One region of the Rahnella sp. 2050 genome, then DNA from elsewhere that is predicted to be linked to it. Evidence: predicted binding sites of a transcription regulator. Region 1 holds the regulator's gene; the other holds the start of a gene.

Region 1 (6,081 bases):
ACGATGATGTCGCCAATGTTGTCTTTCTCAACCTGGAACTTATTCATGTTCAGCGCGTGATCAAGCAACTGGTCAGCGGTCAGATCAGGCACCGTCGAATCCGCGTTGTAAGGCACGTTACGCAGCAATTGCAGATAACAGTCGATTTGCTCGGTCAGCTGTTCGCGTGTCAGTGAACGCTGACGGGAGGCCAGCAGCGCGGTACAACACAAGTTCATGGCATTGGCTGCCGCTGAATTGTTGATGCGCACCATGATCTGTTCTGCCAAATCCTGCACTGTCGGCGTCAGCCAGCTTGGACGTTGTGCTTCGATCGGGTCGATGGCTTCACGCCAGGTTGGCACGTTCTGGTTCAGGTAAGTGGTCAGATGCAGCGGCTCACCGAAGTTCACGTAACCCTGGCCGAGATTACGCAACTTGCGCAGCCCGTTCAGCATCTGTGTCAGGCTTTCTTTCTCTTTGGTCGCACCGCGTAATTCTTTCGCGTACGTACCCACTTCCATGACGTGCTCATAACCGATGTAAATCGGTACCAGCGTAATCGGGCGTGAACCGCCGCGCAGCATGGCCTGAATGGTCATGGCCAGCGTGCCCGTTTTCGGCTCCAGCAGACGCCCGGTTCGCGAACGCCCCCCTTCCACAAAGTATTCCACCGAATAACCGCGGCTGAACAGTTCGCCCAGATATTCACGGAAAACCGTCGAATAGAGCTTGTTGCCTTTAAAGGTTCGACGAATAAAGAACGCACCCAGACGGCGGAAAATCGGGCCAGCCGGCCAGAAATTCAGGTTGATACCGGCGGCAATATGCGGCGGTACCAGACCCTGATGATAGAGCACGTAAGACAGCAGCAGATAGTCCATGTGGCTGCGGTGGCAAGGCACATACACAATTTCCTGACCGTCCAGCGCTAACTGGCGTACACGCTCGGCATTATTAACGTTGATGCCTTTGTACAAACGGTTCCACGTCCAGCTCAGCACACGGTCAGAGAGGCGCACGGCTTCATAAGAGAAGTCAGCGGCAATCTCTTCCATCAGGGCGATGGCGTTTTGTTGGGCTTTTTCGTGGGAAATTTTCTTGCTGCGGGCTTCGTCTTCAATCGCTTTCTCAATGGCTTTTGAGGCCAGCAATTTATTGAACAAATCCTGACGTGCCGGAAGGCGCGGACCAACCGCAGCCAGACGCTGACGGGAGAAATGCATCCGCGCCACACGTGCCAGTTTTTGAGCAATCGTCTTATCTGTGCCGTGTTCCGTCGCCATATAACGCAGGGAAACGGTATTGGAGAAACGGACGAAACTGTCCCGCCCCAGCCACAGCACAGCGAAAAATTTCTGGATACCGTTCAGCACGCGCAGATGCGGCGTGTCGTCCTGACCTTCACGGCCCGGTGCACGACCAAACATTACCGACACCGGCAACATCTGAATGTCTAAATCCGGATTATTGCGGTGCAAATCAAGGTAGTCGTGGAACAGCTTTACGGATTCCTGCTTCGGCGTGTAATAAGAGAATACGCGCGGGCCTTCGGCTATAAAGACATGGCTTGGTAGCAGGGTGCCGTCAATTTCCAGCGGAATAAGAGGATCAGGCAGATTCTGCGCCAGACATTGCGCACGCAACGTCAGCAAATCGGCTTTGGAATTATAAGGTAATACGTACAAAATCGGCCGCGTCGGGTCTAAATGCAACTCGGTAACCGGATCTGAAGGTATGACCTTGCTCTTTACCAGCAATGAGAGTGGTAAATTCAATAATGTGTAATAAAGTCTACGCCAACCTGACATAAAAACGTGAAGCCTCTTGTTAGCAATTTCGCCGCAAGGATACCAGAAAGATCCGTGGAGATCTGTGGTCATATAAAAGCTAAAATGCTGCAAACACTCTAAGGATCAGTACCCGAAATGGCGAACCAAGTCACCGGATTTACCCGAATTTATAAAGCGGCCGGCTATTCCTGGAAAGGATTCAAAGCGGCATGGCAAAACGAAGCGGCATTTCGCCAGGAGGCCAGCGTCGCTATCCCGTTAATTTTGCTATCTTTCTGGCTTGATGTCAGCACCATTGAACGTATCCTGCTGGTGGGATCCGTCGTGCTGGTCTGTGTCACGGAGTTGCTCAACAGCGCGGTGGAATGTGCAATAGACCGCATCGGGCCTGAGTTTCATGTGCTTTCTGGTCGCGCAAAAGATATCGGCTCTGCTGCCGTACTTCTGACCATCATATTGGCGATTTTTGTCTGGGTCAGCATCTTTTGGTCGCGATGGTTCTGATTTGGAATCTGCATTCCAGGAATCAACGTTATGCCCTGTTTTTATTCAATCTTAGGTTTTCATTGACCGTTTAGCTGTATATACTCACAGCAAGACTGTATAAACAACCAGGGGGCGGAATGAAAGCTTTAACGACCAGACAACAAGAGGTCTACGACCTTATTCGCGATCATATCTCCACCACCGGTATGCCACCAACCCGCGCAGAGATTGCATCACGTCTGGGGTTCCGTTCTCCCAATGCGGCGGAAGAGCATCTTAAAGCGCTGGCGCGTAAAGGTGTTATTGAGATTGTTTCCGGTGCATCACGCGGCATTCGTCTGCTGATGGAAGAAGAAGAAGGTTTACCGCTGATTGGCCGCGTTGCCGCCGGTGAACCGCTGCTGGCGCAGCAACATATCGAAGGGCACTATCAGATCGATCCGGCAATGTTTAAGCCGAGCGCCGATTTCCTGCTGCGTGTCAGCGGTATGTCGATGCGTGATATTGGTATCCTTGACGGCGATCTGCTGGCCGTGCATAAAACGCAAGACGTGCGTAATGGTCAGGTTGTGGTGGCCCGTATTGATGATGAGGTCACCGTGAAACGCCTGAAAAAACAAGGCAGTGTGGTGCAGTTATTGCCTGAGAACAGCGAGTTTCAGCCGATCGTGGTGGATTTGCGCGAGCAGAATTTCAGCATTGAAGGCTTAGCCGTAGGTGTTATCCGCAACGGCGACTGGATCTGACCTTCGTACTTCGAGCTATCTCTGCGTTGGCTGCCTTCGCGAACCCCGGTCACATACTTGTGTATGCTCCCGGCGTTCGCTTAGTTGCCGCCTTGATATAACGCGAATTACTCGGTCAGATATGACTAAGTCAGAAATTGCTGTGTCAGATAGACAAGACTAAAACTAATTGAATATGGATGGCGGCCGCCTCTGGCATCCATGTGAATTCAAAGAGAAATGCGTTTCTCTCATCATCGCCCCTTTCGGGGCGATGTCATTTACAGGCATAACCTGAACCTCCGGCATGAGATTCTCTATGCAACATCATTCCCTGCGACACACACTCAAAAACACCTTTTTAAGCCCTGCCGATAAAGCGCTCTGGATGCTGGCATTGCCGATGATTTTTTCCAATATCACGGTGCCGCTCCTCGGCCTGGTGGATACCGCAGTGATCGGTCATCTCGACAGCCCGGATTATCTCGGCGGCGTGGCTGTGGGTTCGATGATCACCACTTTCCTTTTTATGCTCTTACTGTTTCTGCGGATGAGTACCACCGGCATGACCGCTCAGGCGCTGGGCGCGAAAGATAATCAGCTTCTGGCGCGTGCTTTTGTACAACCCTTCCTTCTGGCTGTACTGGCGGGCGTCATTATTGTGGTATTCCGTCATCCGCTGATGGAGCTGGCGTTTCACATTGTCGGCGGCAGCCAGCCCGTGCTTGAACAGGCGAGGCTGTTTATCGAAATCCGCTGGTTCAGCGCCCCGGCTTCATTGGCGAATCTGGTGATCCTCGGGTGGTTGCTCGGCATTCAGTACGTTCGCGGGCCGGTGATTTTGCTGATTGCCGGGAATTTGCTGAATATCATTCTGGATCTGTGGCTGGTGATCGGGCTGGGCTGGAACGTGCGTGGCGCAGCCATGGCGACGGCAAGCTCCGAGTATTTCACGCTACTCATCGGGCTGTATTTCGTCTGGCGGGTGATGAAACGACGCGGTATCACCGGCGCAGAAATCACCTCCGCGTGGCGTGGTAATTTGCGCCGTCTTCTCGGGCTTAACCGCGACATCATGCTGCGCTCATTACTGTTGCAGCTTTGCTTTGCATCGCTGACCGTTCTGGGCGCGCGGCTGGGCAGCCACATTGTGGCGGTCAACGCCGTGTTGATGAACCTGCTGACATTTACCGCGTTTGCACTTGACGGTTTTGCTTATGCTATCGAAGCGCATTCCGGTGAGGCATTCGGTGCCCGCAACCGCGAAAAACTGCTGAATGTCTGGCATGCCGCGTGTCGTCAGGCCGGGCTGGTTGCGCTGTTTTTTGCTCTGATTTACGCGCTGGCGGGTGGGGCGATCATTGATGCGCTGACATCATTACCGGAATTGCGTGAGCTGGCGGACCGATATCTTGGCTGGCAAATTATACTGCCGCTGGTGGCTGTCTGGTGCTATTTGCTTGATGGCATGTTTATCGGCGCAACGCGTGGGCGGGATATGCGAAACAGCATGCTGGTGGCGGCGCTGGGGTACGGGCTGACATTGTTCACTTTACCGCTGCTGGGCAATCATGCGTTGTGGCTGGCGCTGACGGTATTCCTCGGGTTACGCGGGATTTCACTGGGCTGGATATGGCGTCGTTACTGGCGGCATGACACATGGTTTTCGTCTCCGTCGCACTGATTTTTCAGCTATTTTCAAAGAAATAAGCGCAGCTTTGTCGTTATTTCATGCTTTAGATTAATCCTAATAGTGGTTTTTATCCCTGTTTAAGGAGGATTAATCGAGATTCTCTACTAACCTTTAAAGTGTTAAGGACGAGCTGCAAGACGAAATGCAGTTCATAAAACCCAAGGTAACAGGAGATATTTTATGAATAAGGACCAAGCCGACGGTAACTGGAAGCAGTTCAAAGGGAAAGTGAAAGAACAATGGGGCAAACTGACTGATGACGACCTGACAGTGGTTGAAGGTAAACGTGATCAGTTAGTCGGTAAAATTCAGGAGCGTTACGGCTATCAAAAAGATCAGGCCGAGAAAGAGCTCAATGAATGGGAAACCAAAAACAAATATCACTGGTAAGACGCGACTCCCCCTCGCGTGCCAGTGACGTATCCTGAGATTTAGCTGCTCCTACCCGGAACGCTTCAGGATACGGGTACACGGATGTACCCAACCTCTTCTCTGTACAAAACATCCTCCTCTTACGAGTCACCTTCAAAACCTTAAAACCCGATCATTCAGCGTTTTTTCACCACAATACTGTGGTCGTGATCGCAATGGTCATGGCTGTCGCAGGTTTCTACTACTTTGCATTCTGCACATAAGCCATGCGCTTCAACGACGGAATGGCGAAGCTCAAATCCGGATTCTAATGACAGTTTTGCCAGACGCTCTTCAATGCCGTCGGTGGTTTTTTCGGTAACTAACCCGCAGCGGTCGCAGATAAACAGCGCAGAAGTATGGCTCGGCTCTTCAAAATGATGGCAGAGAACATAGCTGTTTGCGGATTCAACACGGTGAATAAATCCCTGTTCCAGCAGAAAATCCAGCGCCCGGTAAACGGTCGGTGGTTTCGCCTGAGGTTCGCTTACGCGCAATAGATCCAGCAAGTCATAGGCGCTGATCGCACCGGGTTGTTGCGTCATCAGGCGCAGTACTTCCAGCCGCTGCGGCGTCAGGCGAACATTGCGCTGCTGGCAAAGTTCTTCAGCTTGTGAAAGTAATTTTTCCGGATTATTCAGGGTCATAGCAACGGTCTCTGAGCGCAGATTGGAATGAATAGGCCACATCATGCGACCACCGATGATTTTATCATGCTTGCACCAAAACGACGAATTATGCGCCATTCAGATGTGATGCAACGTCGGCATCCGCCTGCTCAGCGGCACAAGATGCCGAATCTTTGTTCTGTGGTATAATCAGCGATTACCTTCCCTCTGGCGCGAAGCGGGGGGAGCGTCACGAACCCCTTCAGCGAATGTCAGGCCGATGTCAGAAACTCAACACGTAATGCCCCAGACCACTCCCTTTTCCGCCCAGCGTTTTTCCGTTGCGCCGATGCTCGACTGGACCGATCGCCACTGCCGCCATTTTC
Region 2 (6,081 bases), on a different contig from region 1:
ACTAAACTTTCTGCTGCGCCGATGGCTTGCGCTTTGGCGTGGTAAAACGCGCCCAGATCACGCAGAGGCTGGAAAAACTCAGGGGCAAGTATCAGTACCAGAAAGCCGGCGAACAAGGTCACAGGCGTGCCGTAACTGCCAAAATTGAGTTCACCGAGATAGGAGAAGCCGAAGTAAACCGCGACAACCGCGATAGAAATAGAGGCGAAGAATTCGAGTACAGCGGAAGATAAAAAGGCCAGACGCAGAACGTCCATCGTGCGGGCGCGGAAGTTTTCAGTTGAACGCTTAATCTGGTCGATTTCCGCTGTGCCGCGATGGAAAAGGCGAAGCGTATCAAGACCGCGCAGGCTGTCGAGAAAATTCCCACTCAGACGCGCCAGCGCGACAAAGTTACGACGGTTCGCATCAGCGGCCCCCATACCGACCAGTGCCATAAACAGCGGGATCAGCGGCGCTGTCACCAGCAAAATAAGCCCGGCGGCCCAGTTAATCGGGAAAATACTGACCAGAATGAGGAGGGGAATAATACCTGCGAGAGCGATCTGCGGCAGATAACGGGAATAGTAATCCTGCATATCTTCGATTTGTTCAAGAATAATGCTGGCCCAACTGCCAGCCGGTTTTCCCTGGATCCAGGCAGGTCCCAGCTTCTCGAGACGATCCAGCACCAGCTTGCGCATTTCCTGACGGATAACACGTCCGCAAATAAAGCCCACCTGTTCACGCAGCCAGGTGACCACAGCGCGCAGAACAAACGTCAGCGCCATTAACAGGAAACTTTGCAGCAGGGCATCACGCGGTGTGTGGTCAATGATCAGGCTGTGCAGTAATCCGGCCATCAGCCAGGCTTGCGCGAGGATCAGCAAACCGGAAAGTAAACCCAGCATCATAGACAGACGGATCCAGCCTTTGGCGCGTGAGCTTTGTTGTTTTAACCAGCGGATAAGTTCTTGTTGTCGTGTTTTATTCATCAGGCATCAGTCTGTGCAGCAATCCGGATGGGAGGGCGCTCATGTTACATGCTTGGCTCAACACTGAAAACAATAAGGCGGCAATTAAGCCGCCTTATTCGTTACTCTTTGTATGGACTCTTGGTCCGATAACTAGCCGCAGGCGTAATTATAAATCCGGGGCTTGAGATAAACCGTCCAGATAGCGTTCTGCATCCAGTGCGGCCATACAACCGGTTCCGGCAGAAGTGATCGCCTGACGGTAGATATGATCCATAACATCGCCCGCTGCGAAGACGCCCGGAATACTGGTCTGGGTGGCGTTGCCATGAGAGCCGGACTGCACTTTGATGTAGCCATCTTTCAGTTCCAGCTGGCCTTCAAAAATGCCGGTATTCGGGCTGTGGCCGATAGCAATGAACACGCCCGCCACATCCACTTGCGATTTCTCATCAGTGCGCACGTCGAGCAGGCTCGCGCCTGTCACACCCATCTGATCGCCGACCACTTCATTCAGGGTCTTATGGGTATGCAGAACGATATTGCCGCTGGCCACTTTGTCATTCAGACGATCCACCAGAATTTTTTCTGCACGGAAGTTGTCACGACGGTGAATCAGATGCACTTCAGAGGCAATATTGGCCAGATAAAGAGCTTCTTCAACAGCGGTGTTGCCACCGCCGACAACCGCGACTTTCTGGTTGCGATAGAAGAAGCCATCACAGGTTGCGCAGGCTGACACGCCGCGACCTTTAAAAGCTTCTTCAGAAGGCAGACCGATATAACGTGCTGAAGCGCCGGTTGCGATGATCAGCGCGTCACAGGTGTATTCACCGCTGTCACCGGTCAGGCGGAACGGACGGTTCTGCAAATCGACTTTGTTGATGTGGTCGAAAATGATCTCAGTATTAAATTTGGTGGCATGCTCATGCATACGTTCCATTAAGCCCGGACCGGTCAGACCCTCCGGATCGCCTGGCCAGTTTTCCACTTCGGTAGTGGTGGTCAGCTGACCGCCTTTTTCCACACCGGTAATTAATACCGGATTGAGGTTTGCACGCGCAGCATAAACCGCTGCGGTATAACCCGCCGGACCGGAACCCAAGATCAATAACTTACTGTGTTTAACCGTACTCATGCGTAATTCATCTCCGCGATGGCGACAAGCGATAAACCGATTGTAGGGAAAACGGCGCAGTAAAAAAAGTAAACTCAGATGTTGTTAACGATTTGTCTGATAGTTTTTACTGCGTAACCCGCGTAAAAAGGATTTCGCCAATATTGATGAGGCAGATAACTGTTTGATGGATAGGATGAAAAACCAGCATTCCGGCGACCGATCGTTGTGAACGTTGTTCATCAGAACGCGTTAATTTAGCCACAATTCAGGATTGTTTGTAGGGATTTGGCCGAAATAATGGGTGAGATGCGTTGTTATTGTTCATAGATAAAAGACAGCTAAAAAGGGGGCGTCCGCTTTTCAATCTGGCACGTTCTTCTGATTTTGCTTCTTTTACTTTGACAATCCGCTGTGCATTTGCGAAAACATCAGGGGAAGAAGAAATTAACTGCCTGTCTGTGACTTGAATTTATGCAATTGGCTGCTACGGACCCGTCCTGGTATTGCTTTTTGGTTTTTATGTCGCAGCAGGGTTTAGTGAATCAGGTTGGTGGTTTTCAATCTATTAATTTCACAAGGTTATTTCTTTTGAGTATCCGTTTTATGGCCGTGTTCCTTTTGACAGGGGATCAACGCGGCTTTTGGATGCGTAAACCTTAATCATCGGGTCTTCGCTTGGGACAACCCTTAGACATTGAAGTTGGCTGGGGTATGGCAGGTGCAGGGAAGGACAGCAGAGAGACAATAATAATGGTAGACAACAAAAAACGTCCGGGAAAAGATCTCGACCGTATTGACCGTAACATCCTCAACGAATTGCAAAAGGATGGCCGGATTTCAAACGTCGAGCTTTCCAAACGTGTGGGATTATCTCCAACTCCATGTCTGGAGCGCGTTCGTCGTCTTGAACGTCAGGGCTTCATCAATGGTTATACTGCATTGCTCAACCCGCATTATCTGGACGCATCGTTGCTGGTATTTGTTGAGATTACCCTCAATCGCAGCGCCCCGGATGTGTTTGAACAGTTCAATGCGGCAGTACAAAAACTCGAAGATATTCAGGAGTGTCATCTGGTTTCAGGGGACTTCGACTACCTGTTGAAAACCCGCGTACCTGATATGTCTGCTTACCGTAAGCTGTTAGGTGAGACTTTACTTCGTCTGCCAGGTGTTAACGACACCCGCACCTACGTGGTGATGGAAGAAGTGAAACAGACAAATCGCCTGGTCATTAAGACCCGGTAATTGTTCTGGTGCAAAACCTTGTCATTTTAGCTACACTCCTGTGTATCTATACAGCTATGGCGCCGGGGAGTCTCGGCGCTGTTGCTTTTTCTCAGTTCACAGGAACCTGGAGAGCCTTTCTTGAGCCAGGAATATACAGAAGATAAAGAAGTTACCCTGAAAAAACTGAGCAATGGCCGCCGTCTTCTGGAGGCTTTGCTGGTTGTGGTAGCGATTTTTGCTGCTTATTTAATGGCGGCATTGGTGAGTTTTAACCCCTCTGATCCAAGCTGGTCTCAGACAGCCTGGCATGGGCCAATTCATAACTGGGGCGGTGGTGTAGGTGCATGGATGGCCGACACGCTGTTCTTCATCTTTGGCGTATTTGGTTACGCTATTCCACCTATTATTCTGTGTCTCTGCTGGGCGGCTTTCCGTCAGCGGGATAAACAGGATTTCGTCGATTATTTTGCCCTTTCGCTGCGCCTTATTGGCACGCTGGCGCTCATTGTCACGTCTTGTGGTCTTGCAGCCGTCAACGTTGATGACCTGTATTACTTCGCTTCCGGCGGTGTAATCGGCAGTTTGCTCAGTACCGCGATGACACCTTACTTTAATAATGTGGGGGCGACTCTGGTGCTGTTATGCGTCTGGGCTGCTGGCCTGACCTTATTTACCGGCTGGTCCTGGTTGACGATCGCCGAAAAGATCGGTGGTGCCGTGCTGGGTGTAACAAATATCGTGACCAACCGGTCCCGTCGTGACGATGATTATGATTACGACGAGGAGGACGATCCGCTACTGGAAGACGATGACGCAAAACCGGCTGCTAAAGTCGCGCCGGCCGTCGCTGCTGCAGCGGCTCCTGCAACTGCCGAAGCTTCCGAAGCTGATGAAGATGACGTGCTGTTCTCTGCGCCTTCGGTGAATGAACCTGTAGCGCAGGCATCTTCTGAGGCTACCGCACCTGCTGCGAGCGCGGCTGTTGCTGAACCGGTACAGGCAGCGGATCCTTATGCTGCTGAGCCGCCGGTTGCTAATATTTCACCGCAGCCAGCACCGGCAACGGCCATTCCGCCGTTATACAATTTCGAGATCCCGGAAGAAACATCAGTTCCGCGCCATCCGCAGCCCGTTCAGCAATCGCCTTCACCAGCACCAGTTGAGCGCAGAGAGGAAGATGGTCCAAGTCTGGGCAACTGGCAAACTGCCGTGGAGCATTCCCGTTCTCCGTTTGATTTCAGTTCAGCAGTGCCTGATGCCGCTCAGGCGGCCAGCGTGGCGGCCACCGCAGCACTGGCGACCGGCCTTGCACAGGCAGGGCAGTCCACGGCATCTTCCGCTGGTAACACCTTTATGCCGGCCTTCAGTGCTGTGAGCGATGAAAATCCACAGGTGAAAAAAGGCTTTGGCCCTGAGTTGCCGCGTCCTAATCCGGTGCGTATACCTACACGCCGTGAGCTGGCCTCGTATGGCATCAAGCTGCCTTCTCAGCGTATGGCAGAACAGCAGGAACAGGCACAGTCTGCGACGCATAGCGATCCACAGATCCAGGCAGACGTAGAAGCGCTACAGGAAGCAGCATTGCAGCAGGCGTTTGCCGCTCAGCAACAAGAGCGCTATGGCGATGCGGTCACTGAAAATGAACCTGATGAAGAAACTGCCTTGCAGGAAGCCGAATTGCGCAATGCGTTTGCTGCGCGTGAGCAGGCCCGCTATCAGCAGGATGTCGAACCGCTAAGCGGCGTGGTACAGCATCATCATTCACAAAATCAGCAGACTGAATTACCGGCTGTTGCTGATGATTTTGCCGCTGCGGCCATGAAACTCAGCCAGCATGATGCATTCAGCTTCTCACCAATGGCTGACCTGGTGGACGATACGCCTTCTGAACCGCTGTTTACATTGCCGGCACAAGCGGAAGAAGAACCGCAGCCTGCAACGTTTGCACAACAACCTTATCAGCGCGCTACGTCTTCTGAGCCCGTACAGCATGCGCAGGAATATGAGGCTCCACGACAGTCTTCGCCATCGGCGCAGCCTGATATGGATAGCCTGATCCATCCGTTCCTTATGCGTAATGAACAGCCGCTGGTGAAACCGACCACACCGCTGCCATCACTGGATTTGCTGACCTCACCGCCGGCTGAAGCTGAGCCTGTGGATGAGTTCGCGCTGGAACAGATGGGAAATCTGATCGAAGCGCGTCTGAATGATTACCGCATTAAAGCCGATGTCGTGGGGAAATTGCCGGGGCCGGTGATTACCCGTTTCGAACTGGATCTGGCGCCGGGCGTGAAAGCTGCACGTATTTCTAACCTTTCGCGTGACCTTGCCCGTTCATTGTCTGCGGTTGCGGTGCGTGTTGTGGAAGTGATCCCGGGCAAACCGTATGTCGGCCTGGAATTACCAAACAAGAAGCGCCAGACGGTATATCTGCGCGAAGTGCTGGACTGTGCGAAATTTAAAGAAAGTACGTCGCCGCTGACAATTGTGCTGGGTAAAGATATTTCAGGTGAGCCGGTTATCGCCGATCTGGCGAAAATGCCTCACTTGCTGGTGGCCGGTACGACCGGTTCCGGTAAGTCCGTCGGCGTTAACGCCATGATTCTGAGTATGCTGTACAAGTCTAAACCTGAAGATGTGCGCTTCATTATGATCGACCCGAAAATGCTCGAATTGTCGGTGTATGAAGGTATTCCACATCTGCTGACCGAAGTCGTTACTGACATGAAAGATGCAGCCAATGCGCTGCGCTGGTGTGTCGGTGAAATGGAACGTCGC

The links. The regulator LexA, encoded in region 1, represses DNA repair genes until DNA is damaged. The targets are predictions, from matches to a motif close to TNCTGTATGTACATACAGNA.
Region 2: a site for LexA is predicted at 3,355-3,374, ahead of ABIC79_RS04375 (DNA translocase FtsK 4TM domain-containing protein). Genes of this name have one in related genera too.

The regions. Positions count from the first base shown of each region.
Region 1 is NZ_JBEPKE010000002.1:26,865-32,945, forward strand. It holds gene plsB (glycerol-3-phosphate 1-O-acyltransferase PlsB) at 1-1,790, opposite strand, end outside; gene ABIC79_RS07365 (diacylglycerol kinase) at 1,908-2,276, shown strand; gene lexA (transcriptional repressor LexA) at 2,396-3,004, shown strand; gene dinF (MATE family efflux transporter DinF) at 3,303-4,667, shown strand; gene ABIC79_RS07380 (CsbD family protein) at 4,857-5,066, shown strand; gene zur (zinc uptake transcriptional repressor Zur) at 5,225-5,734, opposite strand; gene dusA (tRNA dihydrouridine(20/20a) synthase DusA) at 5,997-6,081, shown strand, end outside.
Region 2 is NZ_JBEPKE010000001.1:985,069-991,149, reverse strand. It holds gene cydD (heme ABC transporter permease/ATP-binding protein CydD) at 1-974, opposite strand, end outside; gene trxB (thioredoxin-disulfide reductase) at 1,123-2,091, opposite strand; gene lrp (leucine-responsive transcriptional regulator Lrp) at 2,824-3,318, shown strand; gene ABIC79_RS04375 (DNA translocase FtsK 4TM domain-containing protein) at 3,439-6,081, shown strand, end outside.